Regions from separate parts of the Streptomyces sp. NBC_00388 genome, predicted to be linked through region 2. Evidence: riboswitches for the same ligand, from Rfam matches in the RefSeq annotation. Region 2 holds a riboswitch; the other holds the start of a gene.
The links. A riboswitch is a leader RNA that binds a small molecule or an ion and turns the genes downstream of it on or off. The one in region 2 is predicted to bind S-adenosylmethionine.
Positions count from the first base shown of each region.

Region 1: linked by a shared signal. The riboswitch ahead of thrC (threonine synthase) and the one ahead of OG917_RS09145 (aminotransferase class V-fold PLP-dependent enzyme) in region 2 are both predicted to bind S-adenosylmethionine.

Region 1 is NZ_CP107948.1:3,437,040-3,445,660, forward strand. It holds gene groL (chaperonin GroEL) at 1-1,515, opposite strand, end outside; gene OG917_RS15500 (cold-shock protein) at 1,916-2,119, opposite strand; gene OG917_RS15505 (MoaD/ThiS family protein) at 2,537-2,812, opposite strand; gene thrC (threonine synthase) at 2,929-4,218, opposite strand; SAM riboswitch class I at 4,234-4,361, opposite strand; gene OG917_RS15515 (glucosyl-3-phosphoglycerate synthase) at 4,518-5,462, shown strand; gene OG917_RS15520 (APC family permease) at 5,795-7,252, shown strand; gene OG917_RS15525 (alpha,alpha-trehalose-phosphate synthase (UDP-forming)) at 7,315-8,621, shown strand, end outside.
Region 2 is NZ_CP107948.1:1,992,967-2,001,587, forward strand. It holds gene OG917_RS09120 (C40 family peptidase) at 94-1,119, opposite strand; gene OG917_RS09125 (NYN domain-containing protein) at 1,393-2,754, opposite strand; gene OG917_RS09130 (hypothetical protein) at 2,789-3,031, opposite strand; gene OG917_RS09135 (rhomboid family intramembrane serine protease) at 3,203-3,952, shown strand; gene OG917_RS09140 (Lrp/AsnC ligand binding domain-containing protein) at 3,949-4,230, shown strand; gene OG917_RS09145 (aminotransferase class V-fold PLP-dependent enzyme) at 4,314-5,690, opposite strand; SAM riboswitch class IV at 5,834-5,951, opposite strand; gene trpD (anthranilate phosphoribosyltransferase) at 6,068-7,132, opposite strand; gene qcrB (cytochrome bc1 complex cytochrome b subunit) at 7,261-8,621, opposite strand, start outside.

The DNA of each region.
Region 1 (8,621 bases), 1.4 Mb from region 2:
CGCGGCGTTCTGCAGCGCGGAGCGCGTGACCTTCGCCGGGTCGATGATGCCCTCGGCGATCATGTCCACGTACTCGCCGGTCGCGGCGTTCAGGCCGTGACCGATGGGCAGGTTGCGGACCTTCTCGACGATGACTCCGCCTTCGAGACCACCGTTGACGGCGATCTGCTTCAGCGGGGCCTCAAGCGCGAGCTTCACGGCGTTGGCACCGGTCGCCTCGTCACCTTCGAGCTCAAGCTTCTCGAACACCGCGGAAGCCTGGAGCAGGGCCACGCCACCACCGGCGACGATGCCCTCCTCGACGGCCGCCTTCGCGTTGCGAACGGCGTCCTCGATGCGGTGCTTGCGCTCCTTGAGCTCGACCTCGGTCGCGGCACCGGCCTTGATGACGGCCACGCCGCCGGCCAGCTTCGCGAGGCGCTCCTGGAGCTTCTCGCGGTCGTAGTCCGAGTCGGAGTTCTCGATCTCGGCACGGATCTGGTTGACGCGACCCTGGACCTGGTCGCTGTCACCGGCACCGTCGACGATCGTGGTCTCGTCCTTGGTGATGACGACCTTGCGGGCGCGGCCGAGCAGGTCGAGACCGGCGCTCTCCAGCTTGAGGCCGACCTCCTCGGAGATGACCGTGCCACCGGTGAGGATGGCGATGTCGCCGAGCATGGCCTTGCGGCGGTCGCCGAAGCCCGGGGCCTTGACGGCGACGGACTTGAAGGTGCCGCGGATCTTGTTGACGACCAGCGTCGACAGCGCCTCGCCCTCGACGTCCTCCGCGATGATCAGCAGCGCCTTGCCGGACTGCATGACCTTCTCCAGCAGCGGAAGGAGGTCCTTCACGTTGCCGATCTTGGAGTTGACGATGAGGATGTACGGGTCGTCGAGCGACGACTCCATGCGCTCCATGTCGGTGGCGAAGTACGCCGAGATGTAGCCCTTGTCGAAGCGCATGCCCTCGGTGAGCTCAAGCTCAAGACCGAAGGTCTGCGACTCCTCGACGGTGATGACGCCTTCCTTGCCGACCTTGTCCATCGCCTCGGCGATGAGCTCGCCGATCTGGGTGTCAGCGGCGGAGATGGAGGCGGTCGAAGCGATCTGCTCCTTGGTCTCCACGTCCTTGGCCTGCTCGAGGAGAGCGGCGGAGACGGCCTCGACGGCCTTCTCGATGCCACGCTTCAGCGCCATCGGGTTGGCACCCGCGGCGACGTTACGGAGGCCCTCACGAACCAGCGCCTGCGCGAGGACGGTCGCGGTGGTCGTACCGTCACCGGCGACGTCGTCCGTCTTCTTCGCGACCTCCTTGACGAGCTCGGCGCCGATCTTCTCGTACGGGTCCTCGAGCTCGATCTCCTTGGCGATGGAGACACCATCGTTGGTGATCGTGGGGGCGCCCCACTTCTTCTCAAGGACGACGTTGCGGCCCTTGGGGCCGAGGGTGACCTTGACGGCGTCGGCGAGCTGGTTCATCCCGCGCTCGAGACCGCGCCGTGCCTCCTCGTCGAACGCGATGATCTTGGCCATGTGAAGTGGTCCTCCCAGGACTGGGGGTCCCCCCGGACGAAGTCTGGGGGTGGGTGGAAAGCGTCAGACCTGGCAGCGCCCGCGACGGACGGCCTGCTTGCCCGGTGGTTCCTTTCCCCACCCGGCCCGCGGGCCTCGCCAACCCGGTCTTTCTGTCACTCTCACTGGGAGAGTGCTAACGCCAATGATTAGCACTCGACCCCCTTGAGTGCAAGCGCCTTCGGAGAAGGCGCCAGGGGGCGGCGGCCGGGCCGCGGGTGGGTACAAGCCCCTCCGGAGAAGGGCCGTACCGGCGGCGGTGCGGGCACGACAGGCGCCGGAACGCACGAGGGGCCCGTACCCCACTGCGGGGTACGGGCCTCTCGGCGTGAGTGCGTCGGCGGCCGAAACGCGCCCTGTATCAGACGGCGAGTTTGACCATGTCCGCCTGTGGACCCTTCTGGCCCTGCGAGATCTCGAACTCGACTCGCTGACCTTCTTCAAGGGTGCGGTAACCGTCCATCTGGATCGCGCTGTAGTGGACGAAAACATCCGCACCACCGTCGACCGCGATGAAGCCGTACCCCTTCTCCGCGTTGAACCACTTGACGGTGCCCTGAGCCATGCCTAACTCCCCTATTACTGGCCCTTGCACAGAGCCCGCACTTCGCGGGATCCGGGTCAGACCTTGCGCCGGAACGCGTCGACCGCGGCTGAATGTATCTGCCCAACTGCCCTCTGCAACAGGTCAATCGGACGAGAAATCTGAGCGTCATCGAAGACACGATTGGGCGGTTTTCCAGGGATCCTTGGGCAAGTCGGGCCGGGCAAAGGGCACTTACGCCGCAAAGGGGCCGGACACATTGCCCACACATTGTCGCGGCCTCATATGCTCGGGGCACAGGCGATCAAGGGGGCTGCCCCAACTCTACCGTGTTCAATCATGTTGAATTGCCCCCTCCGCTTCGTGCGCGGAGGGGGCAAGGGGTACAGCAGGTGGCTCGGATGCCGGGCGCGGGCGCAGCGGCCCCGCCGGGCTCGCTCAGCCGCCGGCGACGGCCGGGATGATGGAGACACCGGCGCCGTCGGGCGTGGCGGTCTCCAGGCCCTGCTCGAAGCGCACGTCGTCGTCGTTCACGTACACGTTCACGAAGCGGCGCAGCTTGCCCTGGTCGTCCAGGACGCGGGCGGCGATGCCCGTGTGGTTCTTCTCCAGATCGGCGATGACCTCGGAGAGGGTGCCGCCGTCGGCGGCGACCTCGGCCTGGCCGCCGGTGTAGGTGCGGAGGATGGTGGGGATGCGGACCTTGACGCTCATGCGGATTGCCTTCCAGGAGTCCGGGGCGGGACGGGGGCGGACGGTTACGGGGATGACGGGTGCCCGGCCCGCCCGGCGGACGGGCCGGGCGGGCCGTACAGCGGGACGGGGCTCCGTCAGGCGCCCGCGGCCAGTCCGGCCTCGCGGAACGCGTCCAGGGTCGGACGGATCGTCGCGGTCGGGCCGGACGTCGGGGCGACCGCGTCCAGGGTCTTGAGGCCGTCGCCCGTGTTCAGCACGACGGTGGTGAGGGAGGGGTCGAGCAGACCGGCCTCGATGAGCTTCTTCGTCACGCCGACGGTCACGCCGCCCGCGGTCTCCGCGAAGATGCCCTCGGTGCGGGCCAGCAGCTTGATCGCGTCGACGATCTGCGCGTCGTTGACGTCCTCGACCGCGCCGCCGGTACGCCGGGCGATGTCCAGCACGTACGGGCCGTCCGCCGGGTTGCCGATGGCCAGCGACTTGGCGATCGTGTCCGGCTTCTGCGGCCGTACGACGTCGTGCCCGGCCTTGAACGCGGTGGACACCGGCGAGCAGCCCTCGGCCTGCGCACCGAAGATCTTGTACGGCTTGTCCTCGACCAGGCCGAGCCTGATCAGCTCCTGGAGCCCCTTGTCGATCTTCGTGAGCTGGGAGCCCGAGGCGATCGGGATGACGATCTGGTCGGGCAGCTGCCAGCCGAGCTGCTCGCAGATCTCGTACGCCAGGGTCTTGGAACCCTCGCCGTAGTACGGGCGGAGGTTGACGTTGACGAAGCCCCAGCCCTCCCCGATCGGGTCGCCGATGAGCTCGGAGCAGAAGCGGTTGACGTCGTCGTAGTTGCCTTCGATGCCGACCAGCTCGCCGCCGTAGACCGCGGCCATCACGACCTTGCCCTGTTCCAGGTCGTGCGGGATGAAGACGCAGGAGCGGAAGCCGGCGCGGGCGGCGGCGGCGCCGACGGCACCGGCCAGGTTGCCCGTGGAGGAGCAGGAGAGCGTGGTGAAGCCGAAGGCACGGGCCGCCTCGACGGCGATGGCGACGACACGGTCCTTGAAGGAGTGCGTCGGATTGCCGGAGTCGTCCTTGACGTGCAGGCCGCCGGTGATGCCCAGCTCACGGGCGAGGTTGTCGGCCTTGACGAGCTTGGTGAAGCCCGGGTTCAGATTGGGGTGGTCGGCCACGTCGGCGGGGACGGGCAGCAGCGGGGCGTAGCGCCAGATGTTGTCCGGGCCGGCCTCGATGCGCTTCTTGAGCTCGTCGGGGGAGCCGCTCGGCAGGTCGTATGCCACTTCGAGCGGCCCGAAACAGGACGCGCAGGCAAAGAGCGGACCGAGCGGGAAACGCTCTCCGCACTCGCGGCACGAGAGGGCGGCGGCGGGGCCGAGATCGACGGTCTCGGTGGTGGTGGCGGTCTGCACAGCCATGGTGGCGAGGTCCTCTCCTCATCTTCCTCGCGGCGTACTTCGCCGCAAGACGGAATTGGCACCTTCCCCACCATGACCTCGCGGTCGGCGGGAGGGTTGCCGGGACTTCTACGGGCCGTTCCCTCAGTCCCTCTGGATGAGCGCTTATGACGCGGGCCTCCGGGCCCGGCGTTTTTGTCCGCGCGTCCGACCCCCGGCATGCAGTGGTCATTTGCGTTGTTCAAGACTGTAACCGAAGGCTGGGACGGTTGAGATAGTCGTCCGAACCGCGAGATGGCTCACAGTCAAGGAGACGCGCCGTGCTGGAAGAGGTGGACCGCTGGCTGACCAGGCGTTCCTGGTCGGCAGCCGATCGTCCGCTGGACCGGCTGACCGCCGCCAAACGCGGCGCCAAGGTGAGTGTCGTCCTGCCCGCGCTCAATGAGGAGGCGACGGTCGGGGCGATCGTCGCGACCATCCGCCGGGAGCTGATGGACACCCTGCCGGTGCCGCTCGTCGACGAGCTGGTGGTCATCGACTCCGGCTCCACCGACCGTACCGCCGAGGCCGCAGCGGCGGCCGGGGCGCGGGTGGTGCACCGGGACGACATCCTGCCGCGGATCCCGGCCGTGCCGGGCAAGGGCGAGGTGCTGTGGCGCTCGCTGCTGGTGACCGGCGGCGACATCGTCTGCTTCGTGGACGCGGACCTGCGGGAGTTCTCGGCGGACTTCGTCTCGGGGATCGTCGGGCCGCTGCTGACCGAGCCCGATGTGCAGTTCGTGAAGGCCATGTACGACCGGCCGCTCGGTGAGGCGGCGGGCCAGGGCGGGCGGGTGACCGAGCTGGTGGCCCGGCCGCTGCTCAATCTGCACTGGCCGCAGCTGGCCGGGTTCGTCCAGCCCCTGGGCGGCGAGTACGCGGTGCGGCGCTCCCTGCTCGAACAGCTGCCCTTCCCGGTCGGTTACGGAGTGGAGCTGGGCCTGCTGGTCGACGCGCTCCACACGGTGGGCCTCGACGCGCTGGCCCAGGTCGATGTCGGATCGCGCAAACACCGCCACCAGGACGGGCTCGCGCTGGGGCGGATGGCGGCGGCGATCTACCGCACCGCGCAGCTGCGGCTGTCGCGGGGGCAGCTGGTGCGGCCGTCGCTCACGCAGTTCGAGCGGGGGGCGGAGGGGTTCGTACCGCGGACGTACACGGTGGACACCGAGGAACGGCCCCCGATGCGGTCCGTCGGGGAGTACGCGGAGCACCGGGCGGCCTGACCCCTCGGCATTCCCTGTCCCACCGGTGTCCATGGAAAGGTTTTGGCCATGCTGGACACGAGAATCCGAACCAGCCATCGGGCCGCGAAATCCGTGTGAACTCCGCGATCGAAGCGTAGAAGAGCACTTCCATGTCCGAAAGGGTCAACGGATTTCGTTGCGCTGACGCTTTAACGAACCCTTGACGGGACACCCCGTCGGGAGTTGTATTCGGTCACCGGAGCGGCGCGGACGTCCTACGGGTACGCCCCGCATGTGCGGCACTCTTCAGCAGAAGGTGCCTTCCCCCTCATGCCGCCAGCCTCATGCCGTCAGCACCGATGGGACAACGGATGACCCATACGCCCGACACGACCGTTGCCCCACCCCCGGGCAAACCGGATGCCGACACCCTCGCCGCGAGGGCAGGCGAGGCTCCCACCCTGACCCGGTCCATCGGTGTGGTGGGAGGAACGCTCCTCACACTGTCCTGTCTGACCCCGGCGTCCTCACTGTTCGTGATCGTGCCGGACTCGTTCGCCACCCTGGGCACCGGGACGGCCCTCACCATCGCCATCGCGGGGCTGCTCTGCATCGGCGTCGCGTTCACCTACTCCGAGCTGGGCACACTCATACCGAGCTCCGGTGGCGAGTACGCCATGGTCGGCACCCTCATGGGCCGGCTCGCCGGGTGGCTGGTCTTCGTCCTCTCGCTGATCGTCGTCATGATCGTGCCGCCCATCATCGCGCTGGGCACCGCCGACTACCTGGCGCCGATCGTCCATCTGAACCCGCAGTACACGGCGGCCGGCGTGATGCTGCTGGCCACCGCGATGGGCCTGCTCGACCTGCGCGCCAACGCCTGGATCACCGGGATCTTCCTGGTCCTGGAAGTCGTGGCCTGCGCGGTCGTCGCCTTCCTCGGCTTCACCCACACCAGCCGGTCCGCCTCGGTGCTCGTGCACCCGGTGATGGACGCGGGGCACGGCCACAGTTCGGCCGTCACCGCCGGTCTCATCGTGACCGGACTCGCCACCGCCCTCTTCATCCTCCAGGGCTTCTCCACCGCCGTGTACCTGGCGGAGGAGATGGACGACCCGCGCCGCAACGTCTCCCGCACCGTGCTGTGGACGCTCGCCATCGGCGCGGCCGTCGTACTGGTCCCGGTCATCGCGATCACTCTCGGCGCCCCGGACCTCAAGACCCTCGCCACCGGTGATGTCGCGGGCATGGTGCAGACCTGGAGCAACTCCGCCGTCGGCACGTTCGTCAGTCTCTGCATCGCCCTGGCGATCATCAACGCGGCCATCGTGATGGTGATCCAGAACTCCCGCGTCGTCTACTCGTCGGCGCGCGACGCGGCCTGGCCGAACGCGGCCAACCGCGCTCTCTCCCACATCGGCCGGCGCTACGCCTCCCCCTGGGCGGCGACGCTCGCCGTCGGTGTCCCCGGTGCGGTCCTGTGCTTCGTCAATCTGGACACGCTGAGCGACGTCACCGGTGTCGCCGTGGCCGCGATGTACGTCTTCGTCGCGCTGGGCGCCCTGGTCTCGCGGCGCGGGGAGCACAAGCACCGGCTGGCCTGGCGCATGCCGCTGTGGCCCGCGATTCCCGCCCTGCTGATCGTCGTGCTGGCCTGGGTGCTCTACCAGCAGAGCGCCAAGAGCCTGATCATCACCGGGGTCATCGTCGCCGCAGCCGCCCTGTACTGGGCGCTGTACCTCAGGCCCCGGCAGGCCACGCACTGGGTGATCTCCGTGCCCGAGGACGAGCGCGCCCCGGGCGAGGACAAGGCCGCCGCGCCGCACTGACCGGCGCGGTTCTCCACGCATCCGCACGTTTGAGCGTTTGCGGCACGGGCTAAGTTCGCGTCATGGCCTCTCCGCATGCCGCCCGCGTCCTCGTCGCCTCCAACCGGGGCCCCGTCTCGTACACCCTCCGCGACGACGGTGAGCTCACGTCGAAGCGCGGCGGGGGCGGGCTCGTCTCGGGGCTCTCCGCCGTCGAGGGGGACGCCCACTCGCTCTGGGTCTGTGCCGCCCTCGGCGACGGCGACCGGGCCGCCGTGCGGCGCGGGGTCTCGGCGGACGGGGTGCGGATGCTCGACATCGACCCCGGCGTGCACGCCGACGCGTACAACGGCATCGCCAACTCCGTGCTGTGGTTCGTCCATCACATGCTGTACCAGACCCCGCTCGAACCGGTCTTCGACGCGGAGTTCCGGCGGAAGTGGGACGCGTTCCGCACGTACAACGAGGCGTTCGCACAGGCGCTGGCCGCCGAGGCCGCCGAGGGCGCAGCCGTGCTGGTGCAGGACTACCACCTGGCCCTGGTGCCAGGGATGCTCCGCGAGCTCCGCCCCGACCTGCGGATCGCGCACTTCTCGCACACCCCGTGGGCGCCCGTCGAGTACTTCCGGCTGCTCCCCGACGACATCGGCGAGGAGCTGCTGCGCGGCATCCTCGGCGCCGACCGGGCCGGGTTCCTGACCCAGCGCTGGGCGGACGCCTTCGTCGCCTGCTGCACGGCGGTCGTCGGCGGCACCGGGCAGACCGCGATCGCGGTGCACGGCCTCGGCGCCGACGCGGACTTCCTGCGGAAGCGGTCCCACGAGCCCGACGTGGACGAGCGGATGGCGGAGCTGCGCGAGCGGATCGGTGGCGGGAGCGGTGAAGGGGGCGGCGAACGCCGCAGGACGATCGTCCGGGTGGACAGGACCGAGCTGTCCAAGAACATCGTGCGCGGACTGCTCGCCTACCGGGAGCTGCTGGACACCCGCCCCGAGTGGCGCGGCCGGGTGGTGCACATGGCCTTCGCGTACCCCTCGCGGCAGGACCTCGCGGTCTACCGCGACTACATGGACGAGGTCCGGCGGGTCGCGGACGAGATCAACTCCCGCTACGCCACCGCGGAGTGGACCCCGGTGGTGCTCTATCTGAAGGACGACTTCGCCCGCTCGCTCGGCGCCTACCGGCTCGCGGACGTCGCCCTGGTCAACCCGATCCGCGACGGTATGAACCTGGTCGCCAAGGAGGTCCCGGTGGTGACCGACCACGGGTGCGCGCTGGTCCTCTCGCGGGAGGCCGGGGCGTACGAGGAGCTCGGGCGCGACGCGATCACCGTGAACCCGTACGACGTGAGCGCCACCGCCGCCGCACTGCACGAGGCGCTCACCATGCC
Region 2 (8,621 bases):
ACCGACGGGGCGGGGTGTCAGCTGCGGGCACCGTAATTCGCCCGATTGGGCGGTGTCAGCGGCGCGTTGGAGTACGGGCCGGGCCGGTCCGGATCAGATACGGACGCCGAACTGGAAGGGCATGTTGCCCATCGCCTCGTACCGGACGACCGCGCCGGTGTGCGGGGCGTGCAGCACCTGGCCGTTGCCGGCGTAGATGCCGATGTGGTGCAGGTCGCCGTAGAAGAGCACCAGGTCGCCCGGCTTGAGGGCGCTCTGCGAGTAGATGCGCTGGCCGGCGTTGGCCTGGGCCTGCGAGGTGCGCGGGATCGTGACGCCGGCCCGCGCGTACGCCCAGGACGTCAGCCCGGAGCAGTCGAAGGAGGCGGGGCCCGTGGCGCCGTACACGTACGGCTTGCCCATCTGGGTCTTCGCGGCGTTGAGTGCGGCAGCGCCGCGCGCGGAGGCCGGCACCGCGTCGCCGAGGTCCGCGCGGTCGCTGGCGCGGTTGGCGCGCTGGTTGGACGCGTCGATCGAGGCGCGCTCGGCGGCGGTCAGGCTGCTGAGCAGCTTGCGCGCGGTGGCGAGCTTGTCCTGGACTTCCTGCTTCTTCTTGCCGAGTTCCTCGCGCGTCGACGCCAGGTCCTTGAGCTTGTCCTGCGCCTCGGAACGCTGCTGGGCGAGGCTGCGCTGCTTGGCCTGGATCTTCTTGACCGCGTCGGCCTGCTGGCCGCTCAGCTGGTCCTGCGCGGTGGCCTTGTCCAGGAAGCTGTCCGGGTCGGACGAGAGGAAGAGCTGGACGGACGGGTCGATGCCGCCCGAACGGTACTGGGCGCTCGCCATCGAACCGAGCTGGCCGCGCAGCTTGTTGAGGTCGGCCTGACCCCGCGCCACGTTGTCCTGGAGGTCGTCGACCTGCTTCTTGAGCTTGTCCTGCTGGTCCTTGGCACCGTCGTACTTCTGGCTGACCGCGTCGACGTCCTCGTAGAGCTTGTCGACCTTCGCCTTGACCTCGCTCTTGGACGGCTTCGGATCTGCGTGCGCGGCCTGAGCGGTCAGGGCCACGGCTGCGGCAGCGGTCGCGGTGAGCACGGTCACACGTGTGCGGCTCGGCTGCTTGGGACGACGGTGGGACGCCACGGAGGCGAGCTCCTTCTTCCTCAGAGCCGCCGGACACGTAGCGGAACCGTGGGGGATCGACGGCCCCTTCGCTGCCACCCCGGATGAGTGATCAACCGCGCGAAGGTTCGAGGCCCGACCTTAGTGACCTTCTTGTGATCAGTTCAAATCCTGTAGCCGAAAATCTCGGTCACCGCACGCATATTTTACAGACATCGCACGGGCAGTAACGGTCACTTGACGCTGTGCTGGAATATGCGCATCCCTAAGTCGGGCATTGCGCACAGGAGTTAACTAGACGCGCGAAAGCCTCTTCAGCAACAAGACGGACGCGACCGGCCTGGCACCCGATCTCGCCACGCCGTCGGCGACCTCGCGGTCGGCCGACACGACCACCACGGGGCGCCCCGACGGCTCCGCCCTGACGAGCTGGCGGATCACCTCGTCCGCCGTCACCCCGGGCTTGCTGAACAGCACCCGCACGCCGCGCGGCGGCGCGAGCAGCACTGGCGCGGCCAGTTCGGCCCCGTCGAAGACACAGGTCATCTCGGCGCCCGTCTGCGCCGCGAGCACCGAGAGGCCCCCGAGCAGGCGCAACCGCTGCTTCTCCAGCGGCAGCTGCGGATAGCCGGTCTTGGTGACGTTGTAGCCGTCCACCACCAGGTGGGCCTGCGGCAGCGAGAGCAGCTGGTCCAGCAGGGCCGGATCGGTGTCGGAGAGCGCCCTGGCCGCGACGTCCTTCGGCGAGAGCAGGCCGGGCTCGACCGCGTCGACCGAGTCGGCCGGGCGCGAGGTCACCGGCGGCAGGGCCAGTTCGCGCCGCAGCCCCTGGGCCGCGTCGAGCACCGTGTCGAGCAGCAGCCGCAGCCGCATGTCCTCGGCGGAACGCCCCTCGCGAACGGTGCGGCGGCCCGCCTCGACGGCTGCCTCCGCCTCTCCGAGCCGTGCCTTCAGCCGTCGCGACTCGCTCTCCGCCGATGCGACCTGGGCCGCCGCCTCCGACCTGATCGTGTCGATCTCGGAGCCCGACCTGCGCAGCGCCGCCTCGCCCCGCTTCACGTCGCTCTGTGCGCTGCGCAGCTTGCGCTGAAGCGATTCAGCATCCCTGCGCGCGGTGTCCAGCTCCGTACGCAGCCTTTCGTTCTCGGTCCTGGTGTGCGCCCGCGCCTCGGCCAGCTCGGCACGGAGCCGCTCCAGCTCGTGCTGGACCGCCTCGTCGGCGCGCTCGGCGACGACGCGCTGGGCCTCCTCGCCCGCGGCGGCGACGAGCTTCACCCAGCCGGCCGGGCGCAGCACGTAGGCGGCCGCCGCCACATCCACCGGGTCGGCGGCCGCGGGGGGCGAGCCGGATTCGAGCGCGCCGGTCAGTTCGGACTGCGACTCCTTCAGCCGCTCGCCGATGCGCCGGCGGAACAGCGGGTCGCCCTCCAGGGCCGCGGCCATCGCGTTGCCCGCGAACTTGGCACGTCTGGTGGGGGTGAAGCGGGCGTACTGCCGCAGCTGCGCCGGCAGTTCGGGGACGGTCAGCCCGCCGAAGGCGTCGGAGACCAGCGCGACGACCCGCCGCCGCACCGCCTCGGGCAGCGGACGGTCGAGCGCCTCTGCGGCGTCGCCGGCCGCGTCGGCCGGCTCCGCACCGCGATCAGGCTCCACCATCCGTCACCCCACTGTCACTCGTCAGGGGGCTCCCTCAGGAGCCGCCGCCCGGCCTGTCCACCAGCTCGATCTGGTCCACCGCGTTGCACCAGCGGCAGCGCACCGACTCGATGGTCTCACTGACCACCTCGCGCTCCTCCACCTTGGGCTCACCGGCCAGGTCGAGATGTATGTACTCGACGACCTTCGACGAGCGCGTCACATCGAACCGGGTGAGATTGCCGCAGAGTGTGCAGCGCCACCGTGTAGCGGCGGTCGGCATGGGAACCGTCGTCATACGTGCCGTCCTCTTCGTTCGTACTGCCTCGGTCGCGGTGCGCCATCGGACTGCGGATGTACTCACCGCAACCCTACGGCCTACGGCATACCCCGGGGGCGGACCTGCCGACCGCGCGGAACACGGCGAGGCGATCTGCCCGATTGCGACCGGTTGGGCCATGCTCGGTGGATGCTCACGTGGCGGGACGCACCCGGACGGAAGGCGCCCCGCAGGCGCGGGGACGCACGCGGCGGGCCGGTGGTGACCTACGGCCTGATCGGCCTCTGCTGCCTGGTCTTCCTGATGAGCCCGGTCTCGGGCCTCGATCCGGCCTACGGCACCGGTGACAATCTGCTCGCCGCCCAGAGCGCGTACTTCGAACACTGGGGCGTCGTTCCCACCGAACTGATGAGCGGTGCGGCGGCTGCCCTGCTCACCCCGCTCACCGCACTCTTCATCCACGCGAACTGGCTGCACCTGCTGGGCAACATGCTGTTCCTCTACGTCTTCGGCGCGATGGCCGAGGAGCGCATGGGCCGCCTGCACTTCGCCGTCTTCTATCTCGTCAGCGGATACCTCGCCCTGACGGCGTACGCGCTCACGCACTCCGGGTCCGACCAGACACTGGTGGGGGCGTCCGGCGCCATCTCGGCGGTGCTCGGCGCCTTCCTGAGCCTCTTCCCGCGGGCCCGGGTGACGAGCATCTTCCCGTTCCTGCTCTTCCTCCCGCTGCGCTTCCCGGCCTGGATCGTGCTGGTCTTCTGGTTCGTCCTGCAGTGGCTCGCGGCCGGCCAGCAGTCCGGCACCGGCCCCGGCGTCGCCTACACCGCGCACCTGGTGGGGTTCGTGATCGGCTTCGGCTACGCGGCGGTGAGGTACTGGCGTACGACTAGAGTGAATCTCCCAGCGACGGCCACCGAGGGAGAAAGCAAACCGTGATCACCGCGATCGTGCTCATCAAGACCAGCGTGGACCGGATCCCCGAGATCGCCGAATCGCTCGCCGCCCTGGAGAACATCAGCGAGGTGTACTCCGTCACCGGTACGTACGACCTGATCGCGCTGGTCCGGGTGGCCCGCCACGACGACCTGGCGGACATCATCCCCGGCCGCATCAGCAAGATCCCCGGGGTGGAGGCCACGGACACCCATGTGGCGTTCCGTACCTACTCCCAGCACGACCTGGAAGCGGCCTTCGCCATCGGCCTGGACGCGTAGACGGCCGCCCGGCCGCGCACGGGGCCCGGGGGCCCCGCCGCGCCGGACGGCCGTGGACGGCGGCCCCGCGGTGAGCGGTGCGGTCAGACAGCCGGCACGCAGCGGCCGTCCTCGGTGCGGTAGTTCCAGCGGGCGCCGTCCTGCACCAGTTCCTTCACCGCGCCCACGAAACGGTCCACGTGCTCGTCGGGTGTACCGGCGCCGAAGCTCACCCGGACGGCATTGAGCGAACGCTCGCCCGGCTCGCCCTCCGGAGCCCCGCACTCACCCTGGTCCTGCGGGTCGCTGCCGAGCAGGGTCCGTACGAGCGGGTGGGCGCAGAAGAGACCGTCGCGCACCCCGATGCCGTACTCGGCGGAGAGCGCAGCGGCGAAGTGCGAGCTGTTCCAGCCCTCCACCACGAACGAGATCACGCCGACCCGCGGGGCGCGGTCACCGAAGAGCGAGAGGACCTTGACCTCCGCCACCTCGGCGAGCCCGTCGAGGACCTTGGTGACCAGGGTCTGCTCGCGCTCGACCAGGGAGTCGAAGCCCGCATCGGTGAGCGCCCGGCAGGCGGAGGCGATGGAGTGGACGCCGATGACGTTCGGCGATCCGGCCTCGTGGCGGGCGGCGGTGGTGTGCCACTCGACGTCCACGCCGCCATCGGCGCGCCGTGCCACCGTGCGGGAGGCGCCGCCGCCCGCGAGGTACGGCTCGGCGTCGCGCAGCCAGTCGGAGCGGCCGGCGAGCACCCCGGAGCCGAACGGGGCGTACAGCTTGTGACCGGAGAAGGCGACCCAGTCGACGTCCAGCTCCGCGATGTCCACCGGGTGGTGCGGGGCGAGCTGCGCCGCGTCCAGCACGATGCGCGCGCCGTGGGCGTGGGCGGCGGCTGCCAGCTCCCTGACCGGCCACAGCTCCCCGGTGACGTTCGAGGCGCCGGTGACGCAGACCAGGGCGGGCGCCTGCTTCGACGCGCGGGCCGCCAGGGCGCGCTCCAGCGTCTCGACGGCCTCCTGCGGGGTGTGCGGGGCGTTCAGGTAGGTCACCGCGGAGTCGCGCCAGGGCAGCAGCGAGGCGTGGTGCTCGGTCTCGAAGACGAAGACCTCGCAGCCGGCCGGGATCACGGCGGCCAGCAGATTGAGCGAGTCCGTGGTCGAGCGGGTGAAGACCACCTGATCGCCGGCGCGGCAGCCGAGGAACTCCGCGACGGTCGTCCGGCTGTTCTCGAAGAGGTCCGTGGAGAGCTGCGAGAGGTACCCGGCGCCCCGGTGCACGCTGCCGTAGTAGGGGGCGTAGGCCGCCACGTCGTCCCAGACCCGCTGGAGGGCCGGTGCGCTGGCCGCGTAGTCGAGGGCCGCGTAGGTGACCTCGCCGCCGGTCACGAGCGGGACGAGGACGTCCCGCCCCAGCACGGGGAGGTTACCGGAGGAATCCTGACAAACCGACTGGTTGACGGCAGCGCTGGGGACAGACATGACGAACTCCCGGAAAAGGGCAGGCGAATGCACTGCGTATGCACACAGCAGTGCGGAGAAAGGTGCGGAGAAGGGGGCTAGTGCCCTATCGCATTCGCTGAACCACGGAAGAACTCCCTCGACGACCAGGATCCCTGTCGAGGGATCCGCGCTTGCCGAGGACTTCACTGCCCACGGCCTGGTCTTCACCCAGGGCACCCCGCCACGGACGGAGGGTTGCCGGACAGCGGGCTGGGGCCGTAGTCGCTGTCACTCATGACCTGAAGAGAATCCTGCCATACGTATCCGGACGCGCCAAGACGCAGTCCACAGCATGAGACCGGTCACCGGCCCGGAAGCTGCGGGACTGCGTCCCGGTGTGTGCGCGTACGGGGAGGTCAGGCGTTGCTGGCCGCGACCCAGCGCTCCAGCGCCCGGCCCGCCGCTCCGGAGTCGATGGACTCGGCCGCCCGGGCGATGCCCGCGGCGATCCGCTCGTCGAGAGTGCCGGGGCCCGGGTCCAGCGCGACCAGCGCCGCCGCCGAGTTGAGCAGGACGGCGTCCCGTACGGGACCGGCCTCACCCGCCAGCAGCCTGCGGGCCACATCCGCGTTGTACGAGGCGTCGCCGCCGCGCAGCGCCTCCACAGGGACCAGCCCGATGCCCACGTCACGCGGGTCGAAGGGCTCCTCGCGCACTCCGCCGTCCGCCACCGTCCAGACCCTGGACGTGGCCGTGGTGGTCAGCTCGTCGAGCCCGTCGTCACCGCGGAACACCAGGGCCGACGAGCCGCGTTCGGCCAGCACACCCGCGATGATGGGCGCCACCCGCGCGTCGGAGACACCGGTCGCCTGCGCGCGGACCTTCGCCGGGTTGGTGAGCGGGCCCAGGAAATTGAAGGTGGTGCGGATACCCAGCTCCCTGCGGGCCGCTGCCACGTACCGCAGGGCGGGGTGGAACTTCACCGCGAAGCAGTACGTGATGCCCGCCTCGGCCGCGACCTCGACGACCCGCTCCGGGGTCAGCTGCAGATTGACGCCCAGCTTCTCCAGGACGTCGGAGGCGCCGCTCTGGGACGACGCGGCGCGGTTGCCGTGCTTGACGACCCTGGCGCCGGTGCCCGCCACGACGATCGAGGACATGGTCGAGATGTTCACGGTGTTGGCACCGTCGCCGCCGGTGCCGACGATGTCGACGCTCGGCCCCGGTACGTCGATCAGCCTGGCGTGCGCGTACATCGCCCGCACCAGACCGCTGATCTCGGCGACCGTCTCGCCCTTGGCGCGCAGGGCGACGGCGAACCCGGCGATCTGCGCATCGGACGCCTCACCACTCATGATGCGGTCCATCGCCCAGGCGGTGGCGTCCGCGCTCTGGTCGACACCGCGGAGCAGGGAGTCGAGTACGCCCGGCCAGGAATGGGCCGCCACGCTGTCGCCGCCGACCGGGGTCACAACGCTCATGGTCCACTCCTGGGGTCCACCGTCGAATAGGGGTGCGGCCAGCTTATCCAGGTCCGGGGAGCGCGAAGAGCCCCGTCCAGCGAATGGACGGGGCTCCTGCTGTGGCGACTTTTCAGTCGGTCAGGTGATCAGTGGTGACCGTGGCCGCTGGTGATCTCCTTGTACTCGTCGGCAGAGGGCTTCTCGATCTGGCTGTGCTCGCCGTAGTAGCCCTTGCTCAGCTTGGCTCGCACCTTGGTCAGACGCGACACCTTGCGCGCGACACCGTTCTCGTCGACCTCGGGGCCGATCTCGAGCGGCTTGTACTGCTCGTGCGCGGTGAGGGTGTGCAGCTGTTCGGCGTTGAGCGGCTCGTGGACCTCGATGAACTCACCGTGCGGGAGGCGCTTGATGATGCCGGACTCACGTCCGTGCAGCACCTTCTCCCGGTCGCGGCGCTGCAGGCCGAGGCACCAGCGCTTGGTGATGATGAACGCGATGACCGGTCCGACGAACATCCCGATCCGGACGAACCAGGTGATCGCGTTGATCGACAGGTCGAAGTGCGTGGCCCAGAGGTCGTTGCCGCCGCCGACGAGCAGGATCAGGTAGAGCGTGATCCAGGCGACGCCGAGCCCCGTACGCGTCGGAGCGTTGCGCGGGCGGTCCAGGATGTGGTGCTCACGCTTGTCCCCGGTGATCCAGGACTCGATGAACGGGTAGACACCGATACCGACGAGGACCAGCGGGAAGACCACGATCGGGATGAACACGCCCAGGACGAGCGTGTGACCCCAGGCGTTGATCTCCCAGCCCGGCATGATGCGGACGAGGCCCTCGGAGAAGCCCATGTACCAGTCGGGCTGGGCGCCGGTCGACACCTGGTCCGGGCGGTAGGGGCCGATCTCCCAGATCGGGTTGATCGAGGCGATCGCCGCCATGGCCGCGATGACACCGAAGACCAGGAAGAAGAAGCCTCCGGCCTTGGCCATGTAGACCGGCAGCAGGGGCATGCCGACGACGTTCTTGTTGGACTTGCCGGGACCCGCGAACTGCGTGTGCTTGTGGTAGAAGACCAGGATCAGGTGGCCGACCAGCAGGCCGAGCATGATGCCCGGCAGCAGCAGTACGTGGACCGAGTAGAACCGGGAGACGAAGTCCCCGCCGGGGAACTCGCCGCCGTACAGGAACATCGACAGGTACGAGCCGACGATCGGGATGGAGAGCATGACGCCCTCCATGAACCGCACACCCGTACCGGACAGCAGGTCGTCCGGGAGGGAGTAGCCGGTGAAGCCGGTGAACATCCCGAGCACCAGAAGCAGGAAGCCGAAGAGCCAGTTGATCTCGCGCGGCTTGCGGAAGGCGCCCGTGAAGAACACGCGCATCATGTGCACCAGCATGCCGGCCAGGAAGACCAGCGCCGCCCAGTGGTGGATCTGCCGGATCAGCAGGCCGCCGCGGACCTCCAGGCTGATGTTCACCGTCGAGGCGTACGCCTCGGACATGT